DNA from 4 places in the Neobacillus sp. SM06 genome. Region 1 is predicted to be linked to each of the others. Evidence: riboswitches for the same ligand, from Rfam matches in the RefSeq annotation. Region 1 holds a riboswitch; each other region holds the start of a gene.

Region 1 (7,888 bases):
TTCCTGTACCGCACCAAACAGGCTGACATACAAATGATCCTGAAGCAGATTAATCGCTGCAATTACACTTGGATTTCCAACTGCAAAGCCAACGCGCCATCCGGCCATATTATACGTTTTCGATAATGTATAAATTTCAATGCCAATATCCTTTGCCCCATCTGCCTGCAAAAAACTGATCGGTTTTTTTCCATCAAAACCAATCGCACCGTAAGCAAAATCGTGGACAACACAAAGATCATGCCGCTTGGCAAGGGCAACGGTTTCTGCAAAAAATTCCTCCGTCGCAATTGCACCTGTCGGATTATTCGGATAATTCAAGAACATCAGCTTTGCTTTCTCAAGCGCCAGATCCGAAAGTTCACGGTAATCGGGAAGAAAGCCGTTTTCTTCCTTTAGAGCCATCCATTCCATTTTCGCCCCGGCAAGCTCAATCCCCGACCAATAATCCGGATACCCCGGATCGGGAACCAATACCAAATCCCCAGGATTCAGTAAACATTGCGGAATTTCAACCAACCCTGCCTTACCGCCAAAAAGAATCGCAACTTCTGTTTCTGGGTTAATCGTCACGCCATACTCCCGATTATAAAATTCAGCGGTAGCCTGTTTAAAATAAGCAAACCCTTGAAATGGAGAATAGCGATGGTTCACCGGGTTGAGTGCTGCCTGTTGCAATGATTCCACAATATGTGGCGGGGTAGGCTGATCAGGATTTCCCTGACCAAGATTAATAACATCTGTTCCGGAGGCAATGACCTCTTGCACTTTTGCAACAAGTGAGGCAAAAAACTGCTTCGGCAGCCGTTTTAACAGTTCCGATTGCTCAAATTGTTTCATTTTCTCCACCTACTTAAAAAATTCTTGAAATTCTAGTCATCAATCATATATCGTTAAAAGCAAGATGTAAAGATAATTTTTAAAGGGAGGGTTTAGGCATGCCCTTACGTGTTGCCTGTTTGCAAATCGACATTGCTTTTGGCGATCCAAAAGCAAATTTTAAAAATGTGGAAAAACAATTTCAAGCGCTTGAAGCTCATAATCTCGATGTGGTAGTGCTGCCGGAATTATGGACAACGGGTTACGATTTAACCCGGCTTGAGGAAATTGCCGACCGGAACGGAAGCGAATCAATCCATTTTCTTAGCCGACTCGCGAAAACGCATCAGGTGAATATCGTGGGAGGTTCCATTGCAAAGCAAACCGATCAAGGAGTGACCAACACGATGTTTTTCTTTGATCGGACTGGTACCGTTGTCGGCGAATACAGCAAACTTCATCTATTTCAACTGATGGATGAACACTTGTATTTGCAGCATGGCGAAAAAACCGGCCTTTTTCATCTTGAGGGCACGGCAGCAGCCGGTGTGATTTGCTATGACATCCGCTTCCCGGAGTGGATCCGTACCCATACAACCAAGGGTGCAGAAATTTTGTTTGTCGTCGCCGAATGGCCTCTGCCGCGTTTGGCGCACTGGCGCTCGTTGCTGATAGCAAGAGCAATTGAAAACCAATGTTATGTGGTTGCCGCAAACCGCGCAGGCTCTGATCCAAACAATGTCTTTGCCGGCCACTCGCTTGTGATTGATCCATGGGGGGAAATCGTTGCCGAAACAGGTGAAGATCCCGCAGTGCTTAGAGCCGTTATCGATTTGGAATTGGTGCAAAAAGTCAGAAAGCAAATCCCGATTTTCACCGACCGCAAACCGGAGTATTATTCATAGTAACGACCGAAACATGCAGTAAAGTTGAATTCACCACATTGACACTATGAAAATTTTTAAAAAAGCTATTGACAGATTACCAGAAACCTTGCTATCATCGTCATCAAGAAAAGTTACAAGCTTTTGAAAATTTTAAAATCAACTATAATCATTCTCTTATCAAGAGTAGGCTGAGGGAAATGGCCCAATGAAGCCCAGCAACCGACCGTAATACCTTCGTGAGAAGGGGCGCGCCCAATGCGCCAAAACATCCCTGTTTTGCAAGGCACGGTGCTAATTCCACAGAAAGCAATTTGACTTTCTGGCAGATAAGAGGTACGGAGCCTTGTTCTCATGCCTCTTTCTGCGGAAAGAGGCTTTTTATTTTTTCACAAAGGAGACAGAAACGATGACAGTAACGGTAAAACAAGCATATGAACCATTAACAGAATCAACGGCAATTGCTTTGGCAAAAAATCTTGAGCTGTTTCCGCAAGAAACTGAACTTACCTGCAAAGAAATCGGTGATGGAAATCTCAATCTCGTCTTTCATATCATTGATCAACATACCGAAAAAGGAATCATCATCAAACAAGCATTGCCCTATGCAAAGGTAGTGGGAGAATCCTGGCCGCTGACGATCCACCGTGCAAAAATTGAAAGCGACGCCTTAAAAAAGTTTGCTCAGTATGTGCCGCAGCTCGTCCCGGAAATCTATCATACTGATGAAACGCTGGCCATCACGGTCATGGAGGATCTCTCCCGCTTAACGATTGCCCGTAAAGGCTTAATCGACGGTGAAAGCTACCCGCTTATTTCGGAACATATTGGCACCTTTTTAGCGAATACGCTTTTTTATACTTCTGATTTTTACTTAACAGGAAAAGAAAAAAAGAATTTGGTCAAACAATTTTTCAATCCTGAGCTTTGCAACATTACCGAAGACCTTGTGTTCACGGATCCGTTCTTCGATATTGACACAAACGATTTTGAGCCAGAATTGCGGACAGATGTTGAAAAACTATGGAATGACCAGGAACTCAAATTGGAAGCGGCAAAGTTTAAGCATAAATTTTTAACGGAAGCCGATGCCCTGCTGCACGGCGACTTACATACCGGCAGCCTGTTCGCAAGCACGACCGAGACAAAGATTATTGATCCCGAATTTGCAGTTGTCGGGCCATTCGGATTTGATCTTGGCCAATTTATTGCCAACCTACTGCTGAATGCAATTGGGCGTGAAGACAGCCAGGCTGTTTTGTTCAAACATATCAACCGTACATGGACGGTGTTTGAAACGACCTTCCGAAAACTTTGGGAATCTGAAGGAAAAGATCCTTATACAAAGGTTAACGGCTATGTTGATGTTGTTCTGAACAATTTGTTTGAGGATGCCCTCGGATTTGCCGGCTGTGAAATCATCCGCCGCACAATCGGTCTTGCCCATGTAGCTGATTTGGATGGAATTGCGGACAAAGAAAAGAAGTTGGCAGCAAAGAAGCATGCACTACGATTAGGGCGCGCCCTGCTAATTGAACGAATTTCCATTCTCAATACGATCCATATCCAAGAAATTTTTGAAACAACGAAGGAGTGAATACCATGCCGATCACCGAAACAGTCCCCCACTCTGTTGAGTGGAACGAAACTTATATCACTGTACTTGATCAAAGAAAGCTACCGCTCGAGACCATATTTGTCGAGCTGCATTCCATAAAAGATGTATGGGATGCGATTGTTACGTTAAAAGTTCGAGGCGCTCCAGTGATTGGCATAACAGCTGCCTATGGACTTGCATTAGCAGCATCCCGCTACGAAGCCGAGTCGATTGAGGAGTTTCAGCAATTGCTGGAAAAAGATCGGGAGTATTTGGCCAGTTCACGCCCAACCGCTGTAAACTTGTTTTGGGCGCTCAACCGTTTAAGTACTAGTGTCAAAGGAGTCACCTCCGTGAATGAGGCGAAAACCACTCTTATTCACGAAGCGATTTGCATCCAAGTGGAAGATGAAGATACATGCCGGCAAATCGGTGAGCATGGCCTGTCTCTTTTTTCAAGCGGCGATAAGGTATTGACGATTTGCAATGCCGGCTCGATTGCGACCGCCCGCTACGGGACAGCGCTTGCCCCTTTTTATCTGGCAAAAGAACGGAATATTCCGTTAAAGGTTTTTGCATCAGAAACGCGACCAGTACTGCAGGGGGCGCGGCTAACAACATGGGAGCTGCTACAGGCGGGCATCGATGTCACCTTAATTACCGATAATATGGCCGCCCATACGATAAAGGCAAAAGAAATCAGTGCGATTATTGCCGGTGCCGACAGGATTGCCGCAAATGGCGACACCGCCAATAAAATCGGCACCTTCGGCCTCGCTGTTTTAGCCAAGCATTTCGATATTCCTTTCTATGTGGCAGCCCCGCTTTCGACTTTTGACCCTTCCCTGCCAAATGGGGAAGCCATTCCGATTGAGGAGCGTAAAGCGGAAGAAGTGACTAGGTTAAACGGCATACAAATCGCTCCGCCCGACGTTCACGTCTTCAATCCGGCCTTCGATGTCACGCCGAATGAACTCATCACCGCCATTATTACCGAAAAAGGCATTCTGAGAGAAAATTATTCGGAAGAAATTCAGCAATTATTTCGTTAAAAAACAGGAGAGAATTTTTCTCTCCTGTTTTCAATAAAAGACTCTGTTGAAAAATACATGATAAAGTTTTTTAGACTGCTGCAATGTTATTCTGTGCATCCAATGATTGATAAGGAAAATCCAAGTAAGTGGAAAGCTTTTCCTTGACGTGATGGCTCCATTTAGATGTATCAATTCCAGCTTGAGTTAAAATGGCATACGAGTACGTCCACGCTTTCATTTCCACATTCAGTCGGTAAGCCGAGTCGTTCCTCCATAAATCATAATCCAATTCCTGATCCAGATGATCTTTCAGGTGACCAATTTCATGCGCCAATCCATAAAGATCTTCCAACTCCCATTTATATGGTGCTTTTATGATAAAAGTCTCACTATTGAAACTCAGTTTGTCCGAAGTGAAATGCACTCGGCCGCCCAGCGCATTTGCTAGTTCACAAAGCTTACCTAATTGTTCTAGACTCATTTCCATCGCCCTTTCCGTTCAAAAAAAGCATAGTCTATTCTACTTGAATTCCACCGAATTTACAAGCCTTGTTATTGCAAACCGTTGTGAGTGACTACAGATTCCACTTTCATCATTTGCCTAAATTTTTTGAAAAAAAAGTGGATGTTCCGAAAGTTGTGTTATATAATATAAACAAACAATAATATCTGTTATATAATAATATCGAAAGGATGTTAAGCGAATGAACAAAACGGAATCCATTGCACGGAAAATTTTCGGTTGGAGTCTTAATCGCTGGGATCGCTGGTATGATTATGAAAAAGGTATTTTTATCAAGGATGAAGATTTTCAGCCAGAGAAAAACTTACAGCACGCTATGCTCATCGTTGAAAGATTAGAGGAGTTTGGGTATCACTACGATACCGATGGAATTTCAGTGGCAAGTTTTAATCATATACGGGCTAAAGGTGAAACATTGGCACAAGCTATCACAAATGCTGCCTACACCCTTATCGAGCAAAACGCAATGTTCGGCAGCTCCAAACTATGGCGGAAACTTTGCTAAAAAAAGAGAGCACTGGGTAAAGTTCCTAGTGCTCTCTATTCATAATGGAGCGCGTCAATCGGATTTAGTTTAGCAGCCTTATAAGCTGGTACTATCCCAAACACTAAACCAATCATAATCGAAAATAGAAGCGAAACCCATAGAACAGCCATGGAAATAACCGCTTCAATACCAGCAACGGACTTCACGGTGAAAGAACCTGAAATGCCAAGCAAAATGCCGATTAATCCTGCAATAACGGTAATCAATACTGCTTCGGTTAAAAACTGAAAAAGAATATCTCTTCTTTTCGCGCCAAGCGCCTTGCGAATTCCAATTTCCCTCGTCCGTTCTGTAACCGAAACAAGCATAATATTCATAATGCCGATCCCGCCAACCACCAGGGAAATAGCAGCAATTCCGGTAAGCATATACGTCATTAAATTGGAAACTGAGTTCGCCGTATCGAGCATATCCTGCTGATTCAGCAGCTTATAACTATTGGTATCATTGCGGAACAACGCCTTTAACTTTTTATCAAGATTTTTTAAAACCGGTTGAACCATTTTGCTGTTCTGTGCTTGTATAAAAATTGATTTGATCCCTTGGGCGTAAAACGTTCTTTCCGTGGTGCTTGCCGGAAGCAGAACACGATCGTCATCAGAACCGGCAATCGAATTGCCCTTTGGCTTTAATACACCAATTACCCGAAAGGTAACTCCGTTAATTTGAATCGTTTCTCCAATCGGATTTATAAAACCAAAGAAGTTTTGCGCAATGTTGGAACCTAATACCGCCACACGCGTTCGGTAGTCAAAATCAAGCGGTGAAATAAACCTTCCTTTTTTTAACGACAACGCTCTGATAGCTTGATAGCTAGAGTTAATCCCAGAAATTTCAATCCCATCTGCAAGCTTTTCACTTCGCTTAACGGTTGCTGTTTCGCTGATTACCGGCGAGATTGCTTGAATGCCTCTCAATTGGGCAAGATTCATCGTTTCCTCATAGCTTACTGTATTTTTGCTGCCCCGGCCGATGATGTTCACATAAATCAAATTGGTGCCAAGGTTTTGGATTTTCCCTTGAACCTGTTGTTTTGTTCCATTACCAAGCGATACCAAAATAATCACGGAGGAAATGCCGATAACAATTCCAAGCATTGTCAAAAAGGTTCTCAATTTATATGAAATAATGGTCTGAAACGCTGTTTTCACAGCTTCGCGAGCATTCAACCGCACCCCTCCTTCCGTTTTTTTTCGCATTCTTAAAAAAAGCAGCTGGTTTACTTTTGTTTTCCTTGCTTATTGCCACCGCCAAACATTTTCTTTAAAGCATTATTGTTCTTTTTCTTGTTGTTTTTATCAAGGGTGTAGCTTTTCGGAATGACGACTTTTTCTCCTTCCTGAACGCCTGAAACAATTTCAACAAATTGGTCATCGTGAATGCCTGTCTTTACTTTAGTCAGTTGCTGTTTGCCATCAGTTGATTGCACCATTACAAACGGATGACCGTTTTTTTCTTGAATGGCTTCAAGCGGGAGCAAAAGAATATCCTTCTTTTCAGAGGTGGTAATATACGCTTCCCCTGTCATTCCCGGTTTTACATCTGTCACTGTGTTTAATTTGACAGCAACCGAAAAAGTAGACACGCCATTTAGAACTTCCCCGATATTGGAGATAGAAGCAACCACACCCGTTAGCGAAGAAGTTGGCATTGCATTTAAGCGCACTTCTACGTTCTGTCCGTTTTTTATTTTTAGAATATCAAGTTCATCGACAGAAAGGGTCATTTGCATGTTGGTTAAATCGGCCACTTCAACTAGCGGATCTCCTTTCTGAACGGTGTCGCCCGGCTGCACCTTCACATCCACAACCGTCCCCGAAAATGGCGATTTTAAGGAAGGTATTTGTTCATTGGCCTGAAGCTGATTCAGCTTTGCTTTCGCCTGCTGCAGCTGGATTTCTGCTTTGGCCGCTTTATCTTGAAGGCTTTGATCTTTTTCCAAGGTAGCAAGAACGGCTCCCTGCTGAACTTCTGCACCTTGTGTCAGGGAAAGACTGGCTATTTTTCCAGAAGCTTTGGCTTGGACCTCTACTTTGTTGCCGATGCTATCCTGAATAGTAGCCAGAACGGTATTGTCCTGAACATCTTCGCCAATCGCTCCACTTATCTCAAGCACTTTGCCTGATACCGGACTGTTTATACTCCGATTTGCATTGCTTGTGGCAAGATCCCTCTGGGCACTTTCAGCATCAATTTCAGCCGCTTGCACATTGCTTTTTGCATCCAAAATACTTCCACTTAGATCATTTCCTTTAAAGGTAATGAAGTCTTGACCCGCTTTCACTTGTTCCCCAATTTGAGCCTTGACATCTTGAATGGTTTCCGCTGCATCTGCCTTAAATAGTTTCATTTCTGCAGAGCCGACCGTTCCTAGAGCATGTACCTTTTCCTGAATCGACCCTTTTTTGACTTCAACCGTTTTGGCCGGTTGGGAACCTGCACTTGCTGTTGTTTGCTTTTTATTTAAATAAAATGCGGCAACGC
Region 2 (7,888 bases), on a different contig from region 1:
CCATGATCGCATGGATTTCGCCGCCTTTTATTTCAAGGTTGACACCTTTTAAAATCTCTTTCCCATCAATTGCTACATGAAGATCTTTGATCGTTAACGTTGATCCAGCCATATATATTTACCTCGCTTTTATAAAAAAATGGTATTAATTGAAAGCATTCTTTCTATTCTCATTCTATTCTCATTACAATCTTATAACAAATGAAATGTGTTAGCAACTCCTAAGCAGTGATAAAGGTCACAAATTAAAAATGATTTTCTTTTTCAATTGGTTATTGGTCTAAATAAGAGGTTTGCTCTTTTCTTAGGAAAAAGCCAGCATGATTCGTTGCCGGCTTTTTCTCATTCTTCCTATTTATATAGGTGCATATCTTCAAGCTCGTTTTATCCGTGAAATTTGTTCGTTTATCCGCGGAACTTTTCCATTTATCCGCGAAGTTTCTCTTTTTATCCATGGATTTTTTTGTTTTATCCGCATTTTTAATTTTTTTTCAAATAAGTTTTCGAAGATCCTGACCCTCTTTAGTATGCAAAAACGGAAATGGAACTATCCTTGTAATAACAAAAAGCAGGCTTATTGCCTGCTTTTTGTTATTTCGAAACCGGTACAACGGCACCTTTGTATTTTTCAAGGATAAAGTCTTGAATTTTTTTTGAGTGCAGTACATCAACAAGTGTTTTGATTGCTGGTTTATTTTCATCGCCTTGGCGCACCGCAATAATGTTCACGTAATTCGGATCAATCGGCTCTTGTGCGATTCCATCTTTTTTCGGATTTAAACCATTGTCAATTGCATAGTTGGAGTTAATCAGAACTGCATCTCCTTCACCGTTTTTAAAGATTTTCGGCAATAAAGACGCTTCGTAATTCGTATCAAATTTCAAGTTCTTTGGATTTTCCACAATGTCTTTAATATCGTACTCTTGAGGATTCACACCTTGTTTTAATTTAATAAGACCTAGCTTCTCAAGCATCCGCAGAAGACGAGGGTGATCGGAAACAGAATTACTCATAATTAGAGTTGCACCATTTGGAAGATCCTCAAGTTTTTTGTATTTTTTCGAATAAACAGCAATCGGCTCAATGTGAATTCCACCGGCATTGGCAAATTTATAGCCGTTTTCCTTCATTTGTACTTCCATATAAGGAATGGTCTGAAAGTAGTTTGCATCCAATTCTTTTGAAGCCAATGCCTTATTTGGCATAATGTAATCCTGGAACGTCTTAATTTGCAGATCAATTCCTTTTTCCTTTAAAATTGGCTGTGCTTCTTTTAAAATTTCAGCATGCGGTACATTGGAAGCACCGATAACCAATTTTGTCAGCTTTTTACCGCCTTGTGCATTATCCTTCGAAGTCGAAGTTCCGCATGCAGCTAAAGCCAGTACCAGCGTTAGCGCCAAAAGCGCTCCTAACCATTTTTTCATTCTAAACATCTCCTTTTATCGTTTATCTATTTTTTTCGTGATGGTATCACCAATAAACTGAATGATAAAGACAATAACCAAAATGATAATCGTAGCAACTAACGTCACATCGTTGCGGTTGCGCTGGAATCCCTCAAGATAAGCAAGATTTCCAAGGCCGCCGGCGCCAATGACACCTGCCATCGCGGTATAGCTGACAAGCGCGATGGCTGTAACCGTAATTCCGGACACAAGTGCAGGCATCGATTCAGGAAGCAGCACTTTCCAAATAATCGTTCCCATTGATGCACCCATCGATTTGGCTGCCTCAATCACCCCTTTATCAATTTCCCGCAATCCAATTTCAACCATTCTGGCGTAAAATGGAGCTGCTCCTACGATCAAAGCTGGCAATGCGGCGTTTTCGCCAATCATTGTCCCGAAAAGGAGGGTTGTGAACGGGATTAAGAGAACAATTAAAATAATAAATGGGATCGAACGAAAAACGTTGACAACGGCACTAATGACAAGATTAACAGGCCGGTTTTCCCACATATTTCCCGGTGAAGTAAGGAACAACAAAAGCCCAAGCAAAATTCCTAAAATAAAGGTAGCCAGAACGGAATAACCTGTCATGTATAGGGTTTGAACCGTTGCATCCCACATTGCCTGCCAATCAATATCCTTAAAATATTGCTTATCCATTTGAAACCACCTCCACTCCTACTTGCTGCGAACGGAGAAAATCAAGGGCTTGCTCAATTTCCTGCTGGTCGCCATCAAGGTGAATAAAGAGGGTGCCATATGAGCCATTTTGCGTTTGTGATATTTTTCCTTGAAGGATATTCACATTCGCTTTTGCATTCCGAATCAAATTGGTAATCACCGGCTGCTCGGCTGCCTCGCCAATAAAGGTTAATTGGACAATTCTTCCAGAATGATATTTTTCAAGCAGGTGATCAACTGTATCTTTTGTCGCCTCAGGTTCGGTTACCTGCTGAACAAACCGTTTTGTAATCGGCTGCTGTGGATTTTTAAATACTTCCAGGACTAATCCCGTTTCAACTACCTTACCGCTCTCCATTACTGCCACCCGATGACAGATTTTACGAATGACATGCATTTCATGGGTAATGAGCACAATTGTTAGACCCAGTCTTTTGTTGATATCAACCAATAAATCCAGGATTGAATCCGTCGTTTGCGGATCCAAAGCAGATGTTGCTTCATCACAGAGCAGGACTTTCGGATTATTGGCAAGTGCCCTTGCGATTCCGACCCTTTGCTTTTGCCCGCCGCTTAATTGTGAGGGGTATGCATTCTCCCTGCCTTCGAGGCCGACAAGCTTGATTAATTCTTGAACCCGCTTCAGCCTATCAGGGCCTTTAATGCCGGCAATCTCCAGCGGAAACGCAATGTTTTCGGCAACGGTTCTTGACCATAACAAATTAAAATGCTGAAAGATCATACTGATTTCCTGACGTGCTTTTCGAAGTTCCTTGCCTTTAATTTTCGATACTTCCTGGCCGGCTACTTTTATTGTACCTTCTGTAGGAATTTCCAATCCATTCAGCATGCGGATTAACGTACTTTTTCCGGCGCCGCTGTAGCCAATAACTCCGAAAATTTCTCCCTCGTCGATTTCTAAATTCACCTTGTCAACGGCGGTTAATTCACCCTGTTTGGACGGGAAAATTTTACGGACATTTTTAACAGATATCACTTCAATCACCTACTTTTTTTCAAATTTATAACCAACCCGCATTTATTTCAAGCGATTCCTGTACAACAGATAGCGTTTGATCGTTGAGCTTAAACCATTCTAGCAAAAAGAAAATGCCTTCCTGCATACTGGCAGAAAGGCATTAGAAAACAAACCTTTCTCCCATCTCCCAAAGCAAACGCTTTGTGTGAATTGGCACCATTTCAATTCGTATTGACGGTTGCCGGGCTTCATTGGGCACATCCCTCCACCTCTCTTGATAAGAGAATCCTCTATTCAATTAACGTTATCGGCTATTCCTAAAATAATTACGGAAACTATCGTATCACGGATAAAAAAAGGTGTCAATAAAAATTTCGACAAAATTCTCGAAATTCTCAACTACCCATTCGTTTTAAACCAAGAACTGTTCCGGTTCGCTTTTTGCTAAATAAAAGATGGACTCCAGCAGCAAGATCGTGCGAAAAGGCGCTTTGATAGACAAAACTTTTTTTTCCGCCAAGGAACGCAATTTTTCCTGTCCCTTCAATAAGGCAATCATTCCCTCTTCTCTGCCCGTCATCTGCCAATTTTCATACTCACCACTATCATTAGGATTCATACACACATCGCCGTCGAAAAAAACCATCGAAACCCGTTCTGCCTCTGTTATCAGCTCGATTGACAGATTGGCTTTCGTAATTAGTGGTTGTACGTGCGCTTTATTCTTGATACCATTGATAAAAAGTTGAACATTATCCTTCATTTTGACCACTCCGAATTAATCGCTCTATACGTATATATTCCGTAGTGGTTCCAATATTCCTTTCAAAATAGTTCGACAATTTCTTTTTAATTTCATCCCTACTGTCGAATATTTCCTGAGAAATATGTAGAAAGCAGCTGCTTTGGCACCTGCTTTCTACAGGATATGCTGATGGACTTTTTCCAATAGATACGGCACAGAATGAAAAGCATAAATCGTTTCAACAACTTGGCCATCTTTGACAAACAAAAGACAGGGCACACTTTCGATTAAAAATGCTTTTGCTGTTTCAGGATAATAATTCAAGTTCATTTTCCCGATTTTCAAATCGATCATTTCGGTGATTACTGTTAGCATTCGGGAAGCCATTTGGCACGTGCCGCACAGCGGTGTATAAAAATAAACAAGCCCGGTAGAATGATCCTCAAAGAAAGTATTTAGCTCTTGCTGGCTCCATTCATTCATCATCGTCAACCCATTTCCAAAAATTCAGCATGTACATCAATATTCGCGCCTAAAAGAATGGTTGCCAAATGCTTTACAGAGGCTGTCGCGACTTCACGGTACATTCGATCAATATGCAAATGCTTGGCTTCAGGAAACTCGCGCTTTAACTGCTTTCGGAGCTTCTCCCCTGCTTCATCTGCATCAACCAATATATAAATGTCTTTATCTACAAGCGATTCGACCAGCTCATCCATTTTATTCATGCTGATTGTACCGTTTGTGCAAATAATTTCAACTGGCTCATTAATAATCTTCTTTACTTTGTTTTTATCAGATTTTCCTTCGACAATAATCACTTTTTCCATCATCATGCTATCCATCCGAGATCACCCATAAAGTTAAGTTGTTCGTTAATGTTAACATATTCGCATACTTTCTTCACGTGCACCCATATATGGTACAACTATAGCATGATCCCCATGTGATCGAGTAGAGGTTTGCTTAGAAATTAGTTCCCCTGATTCCATTTGCCAGACTTTGGCGGATTCACATAGGTTCCGTTCATTTTGACGCCTACTCCTTGGCTGTAGACCATCTTTCCGCCAAAATAACCTGTCGACAAAATTCCTACTGTACTTAAAAGGGATAAAACAAGGTAAGCCGCCAATGATACACGGATCAACTCTTTCTTTTTCAAAACGAAGAATGCGCGGAACGCCACAACCAAAAAGGCAATCAAGGTTGTTAGATCCGCAAGATCCTGATGGTATTCGAATACGTTTGTATTTCCCCTCGCATCGTGCTCAGGGCCTGTCCCGACGGCAATCCATGCGCTGAGAAAGGCGATGAGCCAAAGCCAAAACCCTTTGCGCGGAGAAATTTTCCGCTTGGTGATAAGCGAAAAAACATCATAAATGGTTGCAAAAAGGATTAGGACAATTGGAAAATGAACCATTATTGGGTGAATATGCGAAAACACTTCTTGAAACATTTTTTTCCTCCTCTTTAAACTGCAGGTTGACAGCAGTTTTTCACTCACTAGGAGACATTACCATACGATTTTTAAAAATTTCTTAAAAAAAGAAAAGTACGGTCATCAAACCGCACTTTTCATGTAAATCAAAAAATTAGCTTTCTTGTGTCATTTTATCGTATTGGTCGGCTGTCATCAGCTTATCAAGTTCACTCTTGTCGGATGGCTCGATCACGATCATCCATGCTTTTTCATATGGAGACTCATTAACAAACTCGGGACTGTCGCTCAACTCTTCATTCACTTCAACAACTTTGCCACTGACTGGTGCATAAAGCTCGGAAACAGTTTTAACCGATTCAACACTGCCAAATGGCTCGTCAGCAGTAACCTCATCGCCAACCTCCGGAAGCTCTACAAATACGATATCCCCAAGTTCGGATTGTGCAAAGTAGGTAATTCCAACACGCACTTTAGCGCCTTCATCTTTTACCCATTCATGTTCTTCAGAATAACGCAAATCTTTTGGTGTATCCACTAGCGATCCCTCCATAATGATTTTTAAATTTATTTGATTCTCTTAAAAAGAGAAACCATCCTATCGCCACATTTTTTCAAATTCATCTTCACGAAAGCCAACCGTTACGTTTTTGCCGTCTGTTACAAGCGGCCGTTTAATCAGCATCCCGTCTGAGGCGAGCAAATCAAGAAGTTCAGCATCTGATGCCGTCTTGATTTTGTCCTTTAACCCTAATTCGCGGTATTTTAAGCCGCTTGTGTTAAAAAATTTCTTCAGCTCCAACCCGCTTTTTTTGTACAAATCTTTCAGTTCCTCCCGTGATGGAGGGTTTTCAACAATATGTATTTCTCGGTAGGACAGTTGAAGGTCGTCAAGCCACTTTTTCGCTTTTCGGCATGTCCCACATTTCGGATACCAATAAAATGTCAGCGCCAACTTGTTCACCGCCTTTTTCAGCTAAGGGTATTCATTAGAATAGTACCATATTCATGCGCAAACTCCTAACAATGAAGAATAAAATTTCACAAAAATGATGGATTGTTTGTCGGCGAGCACACCCCTCGCCAAGTGATACCGTCTATTTTCCAACAAATTGCCCTCTTCAATTGAAGAGGGCAATTTGTTTATCAAACAAGATAGCGTTCTGCGTCGATCAGTCGATCGGCGGCTTCACGTTTTTTTGCAATTACATTCGTTGGAGTGTGACGGGTAAACTTTCGAAGGGCCGACAGCATCATGCGAAGGCTGTCACCCGCCTCGGTTGCAACGAGCGTTTCTTTGGCATGCTGCTCGATTTCATTGAACGCTTCCTCGCAGAAAATCTGTGTATACAAGAGCTTTTGCTTGCTCTTCTCAAGCCCATCCCGCGCAATGGCCTTTTCTGTCCTCAACACAACCGATTCCATCGCGTAGGCATTTGAAATGATATCGGCAATATTAACCAACACTTCCTGTTCATGATCCAATTCTTTCCCATATTTCTGAGCCGCGAGTCCGGCAGCCAGCAAACCGATTTTCTTGGCGTTTTTCACAAGGTATTTTTCTTGAGCAAGCGGTGCGTCGCCTGGTTCTTCCGGCATCAGCATCATCAGCTCTTCCTGAAGGCTTTGGGCTTTTTGCAGCAATGGCAGTTCGCCCTTCATCGCTTTTCGCAAATACGTTCCCGGAACAAGCAGGCGATTGATTTCATTCGTTCCCTCAAAAATTCGGTTAATGCGGGAATCGCGATAGGCCCGCTCAATTTCGTATTCCTGCATAAACCCGTAGCCGCCGTGGATTTGCACACCTTCGTCGGTGACATAGTCCAGCACTTCACTGGCAAAAAACTTATTTAACGAACATTCAATTGCATATTCTGATATCGATTTTGCCACTACTTTTGGATCTTTTACTTCTTCTTTAGTGAGCTGCCCCATATGGTCTTCATATAGTCCAACCGTGCGATAAACAGAGCTTTCAGCTGCATAGATTTTGGCTGCCATTGTGCCGAACTTTTCTTTCGTCAAATTGAATTGGGAAATGGGCGTTTTAAATTGCTGGCGGCCGTTTGCGTATTTGACTGTGACTTCAAACGCGCGTTTGGCGCCGCCGATGGCACCTACTCCTAATTTATAGCGGCCGATGTTTAAAATATTAAAGGCGATCACATGCCCTTTTCCGTATTCGCCTAACAAATTTTCTTTCGGTACAGGCACATCTTCCAGGATCAGCGTCCGTGTGGAAGAGCTCTTAATCCCCATTTTCTTTTCCTCAGCGCCTGTTGAAACGCCTGGAAAGTCACGCTCCACGATAAAAGCAGTGAAATGCTCACCGTCAATCTTTGCATACACTACGAAGAGATCGGCAAATCCGGAATTCGTAATCCATTGTTTTTCCCCATTCAATAAATAATGCGTCCCTTCCGCATTCAAGCGTGCGGATGTTTTTGCGCTTAAAGCATCCGAACCAGATCCGGGCTCCGTTAACGCATATGCGGCAATTTTTTCTCCAGTTGCAAGTACTGGCAAATACTTTTTCTTTTGTTCCTCATTTCCGAATAAAACAATCGGCAAGGAACCGATCCCGACATGGGCA
Region 3 (7,888 bases), on a different contig from region 1:
CGAAAATCGTCTTTCCGTATCAGGCTTTTGTTGGCGGTCCAATCGGAAGCGGAAGGCAATGGATGTCGTGGATCCATATCAAGGATGTAGTAAATGCTCTTTTATTTGTGATTGAAAACAGGAAAATCGCAGGTCCGGTTAATTTTACAGCACCACATGCCGTGCAAATGAAGGAATTTGCACGGCAGCTTGCAAAAATTCTCCATCGGCCACATTGGCTTCCTGTTCCAAACATTGCGCTCCAGCTTTTACTTGGCGAAATGAGTATGCTCGTTTTGGAGGGACAAAAAGTTCTGCCAAACCAATTGATGGAACACGGCTATTCATTCCAATTTCCCAACCTCGCAGATGCAGTAAGAGACATTTTTTCATAAACGTTTGTATCATTCCTTTTAAAAAAGGCAAAAATGGGGATAAGTACAGATGAAAGGAATGATTTTCGATGGTGGAAAAAAAGAAGAAGGAAAAGCCGAAATTTACGTTAACGAGTATGCAGGAAGTTAACTATCAAAGAGAGTTCAAAATGGCCGATCGCGCCGGTGGTTTTGACGAACGGAGATCCAAGCATTAATTACCATTTATAACTCTTTTCATTTTGCGGATGATATAAATGGGGATCCCATTCCCCATCAAAAAACGAAAGGGGTTTTTTGCAATGGGTCGTGCGAACAAACATAAAACTCGTGATAAAAACAAAGCATCACTTCCACAAGTGCCGAAGAATCTGAAATCAGACGGACTCGATGTCGAATATTCCCGGGAACTTGCTGATCAGGAGGATTTAGAGGCACAAGCACGGTCAAATGCGGCTGCACAGCGCGCTAGAGCAAAGAAGAAATAACCACCCTTTCAGAAAGAAGCAGGATCAAGCCTGCTTCTTTTTTAAATTGTGGATAATTTCCGGTTCCGCTTCTTTCCCTCTGGATAATGTGGATAATTCGATTAAACCTTTGCCAAACTGATGATTACATTGTTGATAAGTATGGGGATTCTGTGTATAAGTCTGTGGAAAACTTCGGTTATAAAGTTATAGCCAATTTGCTTTCTTTCTGATTCAACCTTTCCACATCCCCATAAATCGGGAAGGAAATGAGTCCTTTATTTTGTTCTGCCAATTCAGCGATTTCTTCTGCTGCCGCTTTTAGCAAATAACAGCCATTCTTCAGTTCACTTATCCAGTGAATGGAATGGATTGTTCTTTTTTTGTATACGCCATCGACAATCCAGACACCTTTTGACTGCTGGATGCTGTTTGCCGCATCTTCTACCCTCTTTGACATAAGAACCGTTTCTGCTTTATTTTTCAAAACAAAAATAAGGTCTTCCAGCATGGCGCTTGCCGTTGGAAACATACCGGCGCCCGGGCCTTGCAATGTAATGCTTCCAACAATATCAGAAACAATATTGACCGCATTTTGCACTCCTTCGATCGAATAAAATGGATGATCTTTTGCTACAAGAACGGGTTTTACAGACCCTGTTACTTGGTTGCCATTCTTGCTGACGGTCGCAATATGTTTAAATCTTAGTCCAAGCTTCTCTGCAAAAGCAATCCACTCGCTTGTGATTTTGGCAATCCCTTGAAGTTCGACTTCATTCCATTTCGGCTCTTGGCCAAAAGCCATTTTGCTTAAAATCATCAGTTTGTAAAATGCATCGATTCCTTCAATATCATTTGTTGGGTCGGCTTCTGCAAAACCGTTTTCCTGAGCCTGTTTTAACGCCGACGCAAAAGATTGCTTCTTCTCGCGCATTTCCGTGAGAATAAAATTGGAGGTACCATTTAAAATTCCTTGAATCTTTTGAACTTGATTGACATGAAACAATTGCCGAAGCGTTTGAATAATGGGAATACCGCCTGCCACTGTCGCTTCGAACCCAACCGATACATTGTGTTGAGCGGCAATTTCAAGCAATTCTCTTCCATGGTGGGCAAACATTTCTTTATTGGCCGTGATTATATGGCAGCCTCTGGCGATTGCTTTTTTTAAATACGTAAAGCTTGGCTCCTGTTCTACAATTGCTTCCATCACAACATCAAGCTGGGGCAAGCGCAAAATTTCTTCAAAATCGGTTGTAACCAAAACCTTTTCTCCGATAGTGCGAACCTTGTTTTGATTGCGAATCAAAACGGCTGCCACTTCAACTTTTTTCCCTAAAATCGCCGTGAGCTCTTGCTCGTGTGACTGAATTGTTTTATATACACCCTCACCAACTGTTCCGAAACCTAAAATCGCAACCCGAATAACTGACATCATCCCGCACCCTTTCTTGTTTTTGACTAAAAAAAGCCCTCTTCATAAGAAGAGGGCTTTTTCCTCCTCTTATCTTTCAGGTTTCGAAAAAACCTGCAGGAATTAGCACCTTTTCAAGGAATACCTTGAAGGTTGCCGGGCTTCATCGGGCCTAGTCCCTCCGCCGCTCTGGATAAGAGTATTTATAGAATTGTTTTCATTTTCCATCGTCAATTTATAAAAATCATATTAGCGCAACCAGACTGGTATGTCAATATTTTTAAAAATTTTCGTCATTTATTTGCCGAGCTTGGCTTCAGCCAGTTCGATTTGGGCTTTTACTTGCTCAGGTGCCGTGCCGCCAAAGCTGTTGCGGACCGCAACGACATGTTCCGGCGCCAGCACCTCATAAATATCTTCCTCAAATAATGAACTGAATTGCTGGTACTCTTCAAAGCTCAAATCCAACAAAAATTTCTCCTGCTGGATCGCATAAAGGACGATTTTCCCGATGACTTCATGCGCCTCACGAAATGGCAGGCCTTTGCGGACCAAGTAGTCAGCAATATCCGTTGCATTTGAAAAATCATGGTTAATCGCTTTACGCATAACATTTGTATTCACTTTCATTGTTTCGATCATCGGTGCCAAAAGCTTTAATGAGCCTTCAAGCGTTTCGACTGTATCAAACATGCCTTCTTTGTCTTCTTGCAAATCTTTATTATAAGCAAGCGGCAATCCTTTTAAAACGGTCAACAGACCCATTAAGTTTCCGTACGTTCTGCCGGTTTTTCCCCTCAAAAGTTCAGGTACGTCAGGGTTTTTCTTTTGCGGCATGATGCTCGAACCGGTGCAAAAAGAATCGTCCAGTTCAATAAATTGAAATTCCTGGCTTGACCACAGAACAAACTCTTCAGAAAGGCGGGAGATATGGGTCATAATAATTGAGCCGATCGATAAAAATTCCAAAATAAAATCGCGGTCGCTCACAGCGTCCATGCTGTTTGGATAAATCGTTTCAAAACCGAGAATATCCGCGACACGTTCTCGATTAATCGGAAAAGTTGTCCCAGCTAATGCGCCGGAGCCAAGCGGCAGCCAATTGATCCGTTTTAAGCTATCAATCAGTCGCTCCTTATCGCGCTCAAACATCCAAAAGTATGCCATAAGATGATGGGCGAATGAAACAGGCTGGGCGCGCTGAAGATGAGTATACCCGGGTATCAATGTCTCAACATTCACTTTTGCTTGTGCCAGCAAGGCTTGCTGCACGCTCTCAACCAGCGTGATAAGTTCAGTTGTTTTCGTGCGCAAATAGAGATGCATATCGGTTGCAACCTGGTCATTTCTGCTTCTGCCGGTATGCAGCTTGCCGCCGACCGAACCGACTTTTTCGATCAGCAGTTTTTCTATATTCATGTGGATATCTTCATCTTCAACTAAAAATTCCACTTCATTGTTCTCAATCATTTTTTTGATCTCAAGCAGGCCAAGCTTTATTTTTCCAGCATCCTCTGACGGGATAATGCCACATTCCCCCAACATTTGTACATGTGCCAAGCTGCCGGCAATATCTTCTTTTGCCAATTTTTGATCAAAAGAAATCGATGCAGTAAATTCTTCTACGAGCTTGTTCGTTTCCTTTGTAAAGCGCCCGCCCCATAACTTTGACATTCTCTGTTCCTCCTGAACCGATATGAAGTTTGCCCTCGAAAAAATTTCGAGGGCATGCCTTCTTTTATTTTAAACGATGTTTTTTTTGATATGCAAAATTGAGATCGCTGGCGAACCGGTTATTTTAAAACCGTTTCTTTTTGGTTGACTTCGGAATAAACTTTGGTTGGCAGCCCCCAGAGCTTAATAAAGCCCACTGCGGCATTGTGATCAAAGGCATCGCCTTTCGTATACGTAGCCAGCTCTTCATTGTATAAGCTGTGGACGGATTTTCTGCCGACAACGGTATGGTTTCCTTTGAAAAGCTTCACACGAATGGTTCCCGAAACGACTTTTTGCGTTTCTTCAATAAAGGCATCCAGTGCTGCTTTTAGCGGAGAGTACCACAGACCTTCGTAAATAATTTTAGCCATTTGCTGGTCAATCTGCGTTTTAAATTGCGTTACTTCTCGCGGCAGTGTAAGGAATTCCAATTCTTTATGGGCATTAATTAAAATTAATGCTGCTGGATTTTCATACACTTCACGCGATTTAATGCCAACAAGGCGGTTTTCAATATGGTCAATGCGGCCGACGCCATGTTTGCCGCCAAGCATATTTAATGTTTCGATTAATTGCACAAGCGGAAGTTTTTCACCGTTCAATGCAACCGGAACGCCCTGCTCGAATTCAATCTCAATGTATTCTGCCTCATCCGGCGTCTGCTCAATCGGATTTGTCCAGTCAAATGCAGCTTCCGGCGCTTCAGCCCACGGATTTTCAAGTACGCCGGCTTCGCAAGCACGTCCCCAAATATTGGCATCGATCGAGAAAGGATTTTCCAAATTAATTGGAATCGGAATACCATTTTTTTCGGCATACGCGATTTCTTCATCACGGGTCATTCCCCATTCACGTACTGGAGCAACGATTTTCAAGTTTGGATTCAGAGCTTGAATCGATACCTCAAAACGAACTTGGTCGTTTCCTTTTCCAGTGCAGCCGTGTGCAACGGCAACCGCGCCTTCTTTCTCGGCTACTTCGACCAATAGCTTAGAAATGAGCGGACGGGATAATGCGGAAGATAGCGGATATTTCCCTTCGTACAAACAGTTTGCTTTCAAGGCCGGAAGCAAGTAATCCTTTGCCAGCATTTCTTTTGCATCAATCATATAGGCTTTAATGGCACCGACATTCAATGCTTTATTTTTAATCGCTTCAAGATCCTTGCCTTCTCCCACATCAAGACCGAGCGCAATCACATCGTATCCATATTTTTCTTGAATCCATTTCACTGAAACGGATGTATCTAAACCGCCTGAATAGGCTAGAACAATTTTCTCTTTTGACATCTTACTGTCCCCTCGCAATATGTTGTATTAAAATTCATTTGATAGAATTATTATACATCCAATCGCATAGAAATTGCTAGTATTTTTTTTCAAGTAAAATTTTCAAAATTGCTTTCTGGGCATGGAGCCGGTTTTCTGCTTCATCAAAGACGACGGAATGTGGGCCATCGATAATCTCTGCTGTCACTTCTTCGCCGCGGTGTGCTGGCAGGCAATGCAGGAAGATAAAATCATCTTTCGCATTTTCACATAATGCTTCGTTCACTTGATAGGCTTTTAAGTCTTCCATTCTTTTTTGCTGCTCTCGTTCCTGACCCATGCTCGCCCATACGTCAGTCACCACCACATCCGCGCCGCTGACCGCTTCTTTCGGATCATGGCAAATCGTGATGGAGCCGCACGTTATTTCCGCATCTATCTCTGCTTTTGCCACAATTTCCTCGTTCGGCAAATATCCTGCAGGACTTGCGATCGCAATATGCATCCCCGTTTTCGCCGCTCCCTCAATTAACGAGTGAGCCATATTGTTGTTTCCATCTCCCAGATAGCAAAGCTTAAGTCCTGAAAGCTTTCCTTTCTGTTCTAAAATTGTTAACAGATCTGCCATCACCTGTGTTGGATGCTGCAAATCGGTCAGTCCGTTGATAACTGGAACAGTTGCGTGTGCTGCAAGTTCTTCAACAGATTCATGGGAAAATGTGCGGATCATGATGCCATCCACATAACGTGACAACACTTTCGCCGTATCGGAAATCGATTCGCCTCTGCCAAGCTGAATATCTTTTGAACTCAAGAAAATTGCATGGCCGCCAAGCTGGAGCATTCCGACTTCAAAGGAAACGCGTGTTCTTGTTGATGATTTTTCAAAAATCATTCCAAGCACTTTTCCGCTTAAAAACGAATGCGGTTTTCCAGCCTTTTGCATTGCTTTTAATTCCTGTGCCGTTTCAAGCAAACTCAAGATCTCTTCAGGCGTATAATCGGCCAGCTGCAGGAAGTCTTTTCCCTGCAACAGCCCGCTATTCTCGATTCCGTTTTGTTTCATTGTATTCTGCATGGATACTCCCCCTAGGATAAGCTTTTTTCCATTTGATAGTATTCCCCAACCGTTCTTACCACAGCTTTTTGAGGGGATTGCTTCCAAAGACCAATAATCGCCTTTACGGTATCTAAATGGGTAAAGGATGGAATCGTAAAACGTGTGGCCTGTTCGCGGATCGCAAAACCGAATTTGCGGTCATCGCGCCCTTGATTTGGAATATTGATCACAAGACCGACCTCTTGTTTTTTGAAAAGATCTATAAGCTGCTGTTCATTTTTGATGATGGTCTCAACAGCAATGCCATTCTTTTGTAAAAATTGCGCCGTTCCTTCGGTTGCCGCAAGTCTGCACGCCTGCTTTGCCAACGACCCCATTATCGGTAGGCTTTCGGCTTTTGCACGATCAGAAATCGAGCATAGAATTAGCTTTTCGCTTGCAGGCTGATCCGCCAGCAGTACTGTTTTATCAAGCGCCTCTTGGAACGTAGAACCGAGGCCAAGCACTTCACCGGTTGATTTCATTTCAGGGCCAAGAATCGGATCCACCCCTTTTAACTTTCCAGAAGAAAAAATTGGCTTTTTCACTGAATAATAACCTGGCTCTTCCAGCAGTCCTTGTTGAGGGCTAAGGGTTGCTGCCGCGGCACCTAATTGAACCTTTGTTGCCCACTCGATCAGCGGTACACTGGTGACTTTGCTGATGATTGGCACGGTTCTAGATGAGCGCGGGTTCACTTCAAGAACATATACTTTCCCATCATTTATGACAAATTGAATATTCATGATCCCAACAATCGGCAATGCTTTCGCGATTCTGCCAGCATAATCAATTAACGTTCCCTTCATCTCGGACGTTAAAGTCAGCGGCGGAAAAATTGAAATGCTGTCGCCGGAATGAACACCGGCTCGTTCAATATGCTCAAAAATTCCGGGTACAAGAATTTCCTCGCCATCGCTGACAACATCCATTTCACATTCAAGCCCTGGCACAAACCGGTCAACCAATAGCGGCCACATTTGTTCATAGGCATTTTTCTCGATCTGCTCGACATAGTGAATCAACTCGTCTTTTGAATAAAAGGTAAACATCGACTGTCCGCCAATCACATAGGATGGACGAACCAATACTGGAAAGCCAAGTTTTTCGGCCGCTTCGAGCAGCTGATCGGAATGGGCAGCAATTTCACCTTCAATATGCGGAATCGCCAAGTTTTCAAGCAATTGGTAAAATTCTTCCCGATCCTCAAGCCGGTCGACATTTTCGACAGCCGTACCTAAAATCTTTACACCTTCTTCTTCTAATGCATGGGCAATATTGATGGCCGTCTGCCCGCCAAATTGAATCAGTACACCTTCGACGTTTTCTTTTTCAACCACATTTAATACATCTTCAACCGCCAGCGGCTCAAAGTACAGACGATCGGCAATTGAAACATCGGTGCTGACCGTTTCCGGATTATTATTGATCACGATCGCTTCATAGCCCATTTTCTTGATGGCTTTTGCCGCGTGTACGGAACAGTAATCAAACTCAATGCCTTGGCCGATTCGAATCGGCCCGGAACCGATGACAAGGATTTTTCGTTGATCTGACTCTTCCACCTCATC
Region 4 (7,888 bases), on a different contig from region 1:
TCTCCTGGTAAAACAAGCTGCTTTTGCCGTACATGCTCTAGTGCTTGTGAAAAATCATTGATCAAGTCATCCGGATTTTCGAGTCCAACCGATAAGCGGAGCAGGCTGTTTTGAATGCCGCGCTTTTCCCGTTCAGTTTGCGGCATTGCTGCATGCGACATTTTGGCAGGATAGGACAAAATCGATTCCACTGCGCCAAGGCTTACAGCAAAAACCGGAATCTTGACATGTTTGACAAAGATTCGTAAGGCTTCTTCATTTTCCAATTCAAACGATAGCACTGCTCCCGGTCCGTCAGCCTGTAAGGTTTGCACCTTATGCTGCGGATGATTTTTCAAGCCGGGAAAATAAACTGCAGGTACAAGTGGATGGTTTTCGAAAAACTCGGCAAGCTTCTCCGCTGATTTTTGCGATTGTTCCAGACGGACATGAAGCGTTTTTAATCCGCGAAGAACAAGCCAGCAATCCTGTACCCCTAAAACAGCTCCAAATGAATTTTGCAAAAAACCGAGCCTTTTTGCTAAAGCTTCATCTTTCACAACTGCAAGCCCGGCAACGACATCGCTATGGCCGGATAAAAACTTCGTCGCGCTGTGAAGGACAATATCGGCCCCAAGCTCAAGCGGCTTTTGCAAAAGCGGAGTTAAAAAAGTGTTATCGACAAAGGTCAAGGCGCCAATTTCTTTCGCTATTTTGCTGATTGCCTGAATATCGGTTACCTTTAACAGTGGATTGGATGGTGTTTCAACATAAAAGGCTTTTGTATTTGGTTGGATTGCCTGTTTTACTTCTTCCAAATTAGTCATATCAACAAATGTATGTTCAATCCCGAACCGCGATAGAACCTCTGTCACCATTCGGAAGGTCCCGCCATATACATCCTCAGTAATTACCACATGGTCGCCTGAAGAAAGGAGGAGGAAGGCGGTTGAAATGGCCGCCATTCCGGAAGAAAAGGCAAATCCTTTCACACCGCCCTCGAGCTCCGCAATGACATCTTCCAGTGCTTCTCTTGTTGGATTCAGGCTCCGGCTGTAGTCATATTTGCCAAACTGGTCGATTTCGAACTGATGAAACGTTGAGGCATGCTGAATTGGTACGCTGACCGCGCCGTTTGTTGGATCAAATTTATGACGGTTATGAAGGAGCTTTGTTTCAAAGCTGAATTGTTCGTTTTTCATCATGCGTTCACTCCTTGTTTTACATTGGCAAAAGCTTGCTCAAGATCGGAAATTAAATCGGCTGCATCTTCAATTCCAACAGAAAAGCGCAACAGGCGATTGCAGACACCGGATTGAATCCGGATTTCTTCCGGGATGTCCGCATGGGTCTGAGTTGCCGGATAGGTGATCAAGCTTTCCACGCCTCCTAGGCTTTCAGCAAAAGTGATCAATGACAGGCCTTGCAAAAATGGGTTGACCCATGTTTCATCTTTTACACGGAAAGAAAGCATCCCGCCCCTTCCCGGATACAGAACATCAGTGACTCCTTCATGCTGGGAAAGGTATTCGACGATTTGCTTTGCGTTTTTTTCATGCTGTTTCATTCGCAATGCCAAAGTCTTCATCCCGCGCATAAGCAGCCATGAATCGAATGGACTGAGGACACCCCCGGCACCATTATGGTAAAGGGCTAGCGATTCACAAAGCTCCTTTCCTTTGGCAACGATCAACCCCGCGAGTACATCATTGTGTCCGCCTAAATATTTGGTTGCGCTGTGAATGACAATATCCGCACCAAGTTTGATCGGCTGCTGCAATAGCGGGGTATAAAATGTATTGTCAACGATTAACAGGATTCCGTGTTCTTTGGCAATTTTCGCAACGGCCGCAATATCCGTCTGCTGCATAAGCGGATTGGTGGGCGTTTCAAGAAAGATGGCCTTTGTATTTCGGGTAATCTTTTTTTCGATTTCATCGATATTGCTGGTATTAACATAGTGAGCGGTCAAGCCCCATTTTTTATAGCCTTGTTCAAGCAGGCGGTAGGTTCCACCGTATAAGTCTTCGCTTACGAGCCACTCATCGCCAGATTGAAAGAGCGATAGGATGGTAAAAATGGCAGCCATGCCCGAACTACAGGCAAAACCTTGATCCCCGCCTTCTAAATCAGCAATTGTTCTTTCAAGAAGCTGGCGGGTAGGATTTCCTGTCCGGCTATAATCAAACCCGGTCGATTGCCCAATCCCTTCATGCCGGTAGGCTGTTGAAAAATAGATTGGCGGATTCACTGCACCGGTTGCTGTTTCGCTGCGGTTCCCAATTTGAGCTAATTTTGTTTCTAATTTGTACATGACGATCACTCCTTGAAAGTTATAGTTGTTTTTTGTAAATAAAAAAAGTCTTCTATAAGAAGAAGACTTTTGTCATTGTGCGAACGCAGCCGTCTTCTTATCTCCCAAGTTACGCTGATAACTTGATGGACTTAGCACCTTTTCAATCTATAAAACAATTGAAGGTTGCTGAGGTGTCATTGGGCCATTCCCTCGACCTCTCTTGATAAGAAATCAAATATTTTTACTTTTCTTTAAAATTTACTACAATTCTTTGGGAGATGTCAATAATTAATTTGAAAATTAAGTTTGTTAGTGATTGCCAAAACGTATTTCTTAGCAATTTAGGAGCCTGATGCGATTAGAAAAGAGGTCGCTTCTTTGTTACTTGATGTTGCGTCGTGACGCATGAACGGAAAAAAAGCGAGTGATCGCGTCATGAGAAGTGTCGTTATGACGCGGAAACGGAAAAAAGGAGAGTGATCGCGTCATGAGAATTGTGTTCATGACGCATGAACGGAAAAAATCCAGACAAGCGCGTCATGAGAAGTGTGTTCATGACGCATGAACGGAAAAAAAGCGAGTGATCGCGACATGAGAAGTGCCTTCATGACGCATGAACGGAAAAAATGCAAGCAAGCGCGACATGAGAGAGGTGTTCATGACACGGAAACGGAAAAAAAGTGAGTGATCGCGACATGAGAAGTGTGTTCATGACGCATGAACGGAAAAAATCCAGGCAAGCGCGTTATGAGAGAGGTGTTCATGACGCGTAAACGGAAAAAAGGCGAGTGATCGCGTCATGAGAAGTGTGTTCATGACGCGTAAACGAAAAAAAAGGCGAGTAATCGCGTCATGAGAGAGGTTTTCATGTCGCGTAAACGGAAAAAAAGCGAGTGATCGCGTCATGAGAAGTGTGTTCATGGCGCATGAATGGAAAAAATGCAGGCAAGCGCGACATGAGAAGTGTGTTCATGACGCGTAAACGGAAAAAAAGCGAGTAATCGCGACATGAGAAGTGCCTTCATGACGCATGAACGGAAAAAATGCAAGCAAGCGCGTCATGAGAAGTATCTTCATGACGCATGAACGGAAAAAATGCAGGCAAGCGCGTCATGGGAAGTGTGTTCATGACGCGGAAACGAAAAAAAAGGCGAGTAATCGCGACATGAGAAGTGCCTTCATGACGCATGAATGGAAAAAATCCAGGCAAGCGCGACATGAGAGAGGTGTTCATGACGCGTAAACGAAAAAAAAGCGAGTGATCGCGACATGAGAAGTGTCGTCATGGCGCATGAACGGAAAAAATGCAGGAAAGCGCGACATGAGAGAGGTGTTCATGACGCGTAAACGGAAAAAAAGCGAGTGATCGCGACATGAGAAGTGCCTTCATGACGCATGAACGGAAAAAATGCAGGCAAGCGCGTCATGAGAGAGGTGTTCATGACGCGTAAACAGAAAAAAAGCGAGTGATCGCGACATGAGAAGTGTGGTCATGACGCGTAAACGAAAAAAAAGCGAGTGATCGCGTCATGAGAAGTGTCGTCATGACGCATGAACGGAAAAAATGCAGGCAAGCGCGTCATGAGAAGGAACCATTACTTCCAGTTATTAGCGGTGTGGCAGGAATTGAGCAGGCAGTTCGAGAATTAAATATTGATCATATTTTGATTGCGATTCCTTCTTTAAGCAAAAAAGAATTGAATGTCATTTTTCAAGAATGCGCAAAAACGGCAGTAAAAACACAAATTTTGCCAATTCTTGAGGATTTATGACAGGAAAAGTATCCGTACAGCAGTTTCGCGATGTCGAAGTAGAAGATTTATTGGGAAGAGAACCGGTTCAAATGGACATAGAAAGTATTTCGGAATATATTACAAATAAGGTGGTGCTTGTTACGGGGGCAGGCGGTTCGATTGGTTCCGAAATTTGCCGGCAACTTACTTGAAGAGATTGGCATTGAATTTTCAGGGATTCGTCCAGGTGAAAAACTTTTTGAAGAATTGTTAAAGCCGGATGAGGTTCATGAACAGCAGATCTATCCAAAAATCAATATCGGCAAGAAGGCAGAAATCTTTTTAGAAGAAATTGAGGAGATTATCGCGACATTTGAAACTATGGAACAACAGGAACTAAAGGAAAAACTGATCCACCTTGCCAATCATAAAGCAATCACCAAACCATTATTATCTGTTTCTGTTTAAAGGAGTGTACGAGAAATGAAAGTACGAAAAGCCATTATCCCTGCAGCCGGGTTAGGAACGAGATTCCTTCCGGCCACAAAAGCAATGCCGAAAGAAATGTTGCCGATTGTCGACAAGCCGACAATCCAATATATTGTTGAAGAAGCCGTTGCCTCCGGAATTGAAGACATCATTATTGTGACAGGAAAAGGAAAGCGGGCAATTGAAGACCACTTCGACAATTCTTTTGAACTTGAACACAATTTATTGGAAAAAGGGAAAATGGATTTACTGGATGAAGTTCAAAAATCGTCCCGACTTGTAGACATTCATTATATCCGTCAAAAGGAACCAAAAGGATTGGGGCATGCGATTTGGTGTGCGCGCAAATTCATTGGCGATGAGCCGTTTGCCGTTTTGCTCGGCGATGATATTGTGCAGGCAAAAAAACCGTGCCTTCAGCAATTAATGGAACAATATGAAAGATATAATGCTTCCATTCTGGGTGTCCAGTCTGTAGCAGACGAGGAAGTTTCCCGCTACGGGATTGTTGACGCCCAGGCCATCGGTGAGCGCTTCTACAGTGTCAACAGCCTTGTTGAAAAGCCGAAGCAGGAAGAAGCACCGTCCAATCTCGCCATTCTTGGACGCTACATCTTAAGCCCGAAAATTTTTGAAATTTTAGGGGAACAAAGTCCTGGCGCCGGCGGTGAAATTCAACTGACCGATGCCATTTCGACATTGAATCAATTTGAAGCGGTTTACGCCTATGATTTTGAAGGAACTCGCTATGATGTCGGTGAGAAAATGGGCTTTATTCAGACGACGATTGAGTTTGCCTTAAAGCGCGAGGATTTGCGCACAGAGTTAATTGAATATCTTTCAGAGGTTCTCGAAAAAGAACTGATGAAAGAACGTACAAAAGGCTGATTAACATGGCACAAAAAGTTCTTTTTGTTGCTACTGTCGCTGCCTTAGTTAAAATGGTTTAAAGAACAAGGGTGGGAAGTCGATGTAGCGGCAGCTGGCAGTTTAGAGCTGCCATTTGTCGATAAAAAATTTTCGCTCCCGATTCAAAGGGCTCCGTTTCACAAAGAAAATTTCAAGGCATATCAACAGCTGAAAAGCTGATTGATGCAAACCAATACGAAATCGTCCACTGCCACACCCCAATGGGTGGAGCTCTTGGCCGTTTGGCGGCACGACAAGCACGAAAGCAAGGAACAAAGGTTCTTTACACCGCCCACGGTTTTCATTTTTTTAATGTGGCACCGTTCGTGAACTGGCTTGTTTATTATCCAATTGAAAAAATCTTCTCAGCGGTTACGGATTGTTTGATTACAATTAATCATGAAGATTTTCAGCTGGCGCAGCGACACCGTTTCAAGGCTGAGCAAATCAAACATGTTCATGGAGTAGGAGTGAATACGGAACGTTTTCATCCAATCGATCGCGAGCATAAACTTCGGCTGCGGACAACATACGGCTACCAAGAGCAAGATTTTTTAATGATTTACGCTGCGGAATTTAATCAAAACAAGAATCAACAGCTTTTACTCAAAGCATTAGCCAAAATTAAGGACCAGATCCCACAAGCAAAATTGCTGCTTGCGGGAAATGGTCCTCTTTTATTGGATTGCAAGCAGCTGGCGGCTCAGCTTGGGATCGATCAAAAGGTTGAGTTTTTAGGCCAACGCCAAGATGTTGAACAGCTTTTAAAAATAAGTGATCTGGCTGTGGCCTCAAGCCTCCGCGAAGGGCTGCCCGTCAACATTATGGAAGCCATGGCCTGCGGGCTTCCGGTTGTGGCAAGTGATAATAGGGGGCATAGGGAGCTGGTTGAAGAAGGTGTTGGTTGATATCTAATTCCTGCTGAAAAATCAACTTTAGTTGGCGAAAGAATAATAGAAATCTACCAGCCTAATGCTCTTCGTAAAGAAATGGGTTTGAAGAGTGAAAAAAGGATGAGAAAGTATTCATTAACGAAGGTTGGTACGAAAGTTTTCGAAATTTACTCATCCCTGAATTATTCATAGCTTCAATCTAAATCGACCCAAAATGTAGTGTTGACAAGAAGTAAAATGTTCTTCACCCAAAAGGTGAAGTCTAAAAACATGAAAAAAGCCCCATTTTTGGTAATGTCATAGGTGACTAAGCCAAAACAAAACCAAGAAGGGGGCTTCTCCATGACTAGTTTAAACGAACATACAGATGAGCTTCTTTTCCAATTCACCTTTATTGTGACAAACATGAATTTGTCCCCTAAGAATGTTACGAAGCTTTATTTCAATCGGGGGACAATGGAAAACTACATTGCCTTTGGTAAAATGACTAGCACCGAATTTGAACGTAATGCTTGTAAGTTACTAATCGCCATTATATAACCTTCACAATGGATTTAAAAGATTATGTTTACCAGATTCCATGAACACAAAACAGATTGATTCTGTTCGCCTACAACTCATCAAGATTGCAGGGAAAATCGTAAGATCGGTCGTTATCTTACGTTTAAGCTGTCAAACCATAGCTTGTATAAGAAAGAGTTCATGGAAACCTTGAGTAGACTTCAGATACAGGTTTATCGATACTCGATTATTACATCTTCTAAAGGTAAACGAGTTGTCTTGAATGCTGGTGCAGCTGCCTTTCCAACTGCAATCAAAACAATGGGAAAATAGCGATCGTCCACTTTGTATTTTTGAACAAATTGGTGTTTGTCAAAGCCGCCCATTGGAACCGTATCGTAACCTTTAGCTTTTGCAATTAACATAAGCTGCATGGAAACAAGTCCAGCATCAAAAGAAGCAATATTTTTCCGCACTTCTTCTGGTACATTTGGGTATAATCTATTTGTACTTTCAATTAAGCGGGTCATGTTGGCTTCATCCATAAATCCTGCTTCAAAAGCTCCGCGATACACTTTTTCTACGCTTTTATACATTTCTTTATCGCCCAAAATCGCAATAATAGCCGATGCTGTCTCCACCTGCTCTTGATTGTTTGCAATCGCTCGAAGCTCCTTTTTAGCCTCTTTGTCTTGGAAAACCATAAATCTCCAAGGCTGAAGATTGCTAGAGGATGGAGCTTGGATTGCTTCCTGTAGCATATCATTTATTTCCTCTTGTGAAATAGTAAAGACCGGATCATATTTTCTGACAGAATGACGTTCTTTTATCACTTCAGATAAACTTTTTGTTAAAACATTCCGCATCGTACTAGCCTCCTATGAATTCTCTAAAATAGCTGTAACAACAACACATTATACTACATAGAGAATCATTGTTCTATGAATCAGTATTACCTATTCATTAAGCTATCGATGAGATGCCCCATTTCTAAATCTGTTTCCTTATTTTCCCCGCAGTATCCGTTTTCGTTAAAAAGGGTTTTACCCCCTTTTTTAGCTAAACCTTTTTAATAGTAACCTTTAAAA

Evidence for each region. Region 1 has a riboswitch for S-adenosylmethionine ahead of mtnK (S-methyl-5-thioribose kinase). Riboswitches for the same ligand answer to the same signal wherever they lie in the genome.
Region 2: linked by a shared signal. The riboswitch ahead of ACQYAD_RS00925 (methionine ABC transporter ATP-binding protein) and the one ahead of mtnK (S-methyl-5-thioribose kinase) in region 1 are both predicted to bind S-adenosylmethionine.
Region 3: linked by a shared signal. The riboswitch ahead of ACQYAD_RS01365 (homoserine dehydrogenase) and the one ahead of mtnK (S-methyl-5-thioribose kinase) in region 1 are both predicted to bind S-adenosylmethionine.
Region 4: linked by a shared signal. The riboswitch ahead of ACQYAD_RS04555 (methionine biosynthesis PLP-dependent protein) and the one ahead of mtnK (S-methyl-5-thioribose kinase) in region 1 are both predicted to bind S-adenosylmethionine.

Annotation. Positions count from the first base shown of each region.
Region 1 is NZ_JBNWEO010000014.1:47,502-55,389, forward strand. Features, by position in the region: gene ACQYAD_RS08825 (pyridoxal phosphate-dependent aminotransferase) at 1-840, opposite strand, end outside; gene ACQYAD_RS08830 (carbon-nitrogen family hydrolase) at 939-1,724, shown strand; SAM riboswitch class I at 1,878-2,039, shown strand; gene mtnK (S-methyl-5-thioribose kinase) at 2,113-3,300, shown strand; gene mtnA (S-methyl-5-thioribose-1-phosphate isomerase) at 3,306-4,352, shown strand; gene ACQYAD_RS08845 (hypothetical protein) at 4,423-4,815, opposite strand; gene ACQYAD_RS08850 (BC1872 family protein) at 5,039-5,362, shown strand; gene ACQYAD_RS08855 (ABC transporter permease) at 5,398-6,573, opposite strand; gene ACQYAD_RS08860 (efflux RND transporter periplasmic adaptor subunit) at 6,624-7,888, opposite strand, start outside.
Region 2 is NZ_JBNWEO010000005.1:147,105-154,992, reverse strand. Features, by position in the region: gene sufC (Fe-S cluster assembly ATPase SufC) at 1-112, opposite strand, end outside; gene ACQYAD_RS00935 (MetQ/NlpA family ABC transporter substrate-binding protein) at 592-1,428, opposite strand; gene ACQYAD_RS00930 (methionine ABC transporter permease) at 1,444-2,112, opposite strand; gene ACQYAD_RS00925 (methionine ABC transporter ATP-binding protein) at 2,105-3,130, opposite strand; SAM riboswitch class I at 3,290-3,396, opposite strand; gene ACQYAD_RS00920 (hypothetical protein) at 3,525-3,875, opposite strand; gene ACQYAD_RS00915 (thioredoxin family protein) at 4,032-4,343, opposite strand; gene ACQYAD_RS00910 (toprim domain-containing protein) at 4,346-4,702, opposite strand; gene ACQYAD_RS00905 (DUF2231 domain-containing protein) at 4,831-5,313, opposite strand; gene gcvH (glycine cleavage system protein GcvH) at 5,450-5,833, opposite strand; gene ACQYAD_RS00895 (arsenate reductase family protein) at 5,894-6,250, opposite strand; gene ACQYAD_RS00890 (acyl-CoA dehydrogenase family protein) at 6,442-7,888, opposite strand, start outside.
Region 3 is NZ_JBNWEO010000007.1:42,880-50,767, forward strand. Features, by position in the region: gene ACQYAD_RS01350 (TIGR01777 family oxidoreductase) at 1-374, shown strand, start outside; gene ACQYAD_RS01355 (YfhE family protein) at 443-571, shown strand; gene ACQYAD_RS01360 (YfhD family protein) at 656-841, shown strand; gene ACQYAD_RS01365 (homoserine dehydrogenase) at 1,020-2,255, opposite strand; SAM riboswitch class I at 2,322-2,434, opposite strand; gene argH (argininosuccinate lyase) at 2,532-3,908, opposite strand; gene ACQYAD_RS01375 (argininosuccinate synthase) at 4,028-5,239, opposite strand; gene argF (ornithine carbamoyltransferase) at 5,316-6,296, opposite strand; gene carB (carbamoyl-phosphate synthase (glutamine-hydrolyzing) large subunit) at 6,308-7,888, opposite strand, start outside.
Region 4 is NZ_JBNWEO010000011.1:256,433-264,320, reverse strand. Features, by position in the region: gene metC (cystathionine beta-lyase) at 1-1,181, opposite strand, end outside; gene ACQYAD_RS04555 (methionine biosynthesis PLP-dependent protein) at 1,181-2,293, opposite strand; SAM riboswitch class I at 2,388-2,505, opposite strand; partial or broken gene ACQYAD_RS04550 (hypothetical protein) at 3,874-4,214, shown strand; gene ACQYAD_RS04545 (polysaccharide biosynthesis protein) at 4,165-4,476, shown strand; gene galU (UTP--glucose-1-phosphate uridylyltransferase GalU) at 4,492-5,385, shown strand; partial or broken gene ACQYAD_RS04535 (glycosyltransferase family 4 protein) at 5,434-6,491, shown strand; gene ACQYAD_RS04530 (hypothetical protein) at 6,642-6,839, shown strand; gene ACQYAD_RS04525 (nitroreductase family protein) at 7,034-7,666, opposite strand; gene ACQYAD_RS04520 (hypothetical protein) at 7,860-7,888, opposite strand, start outside.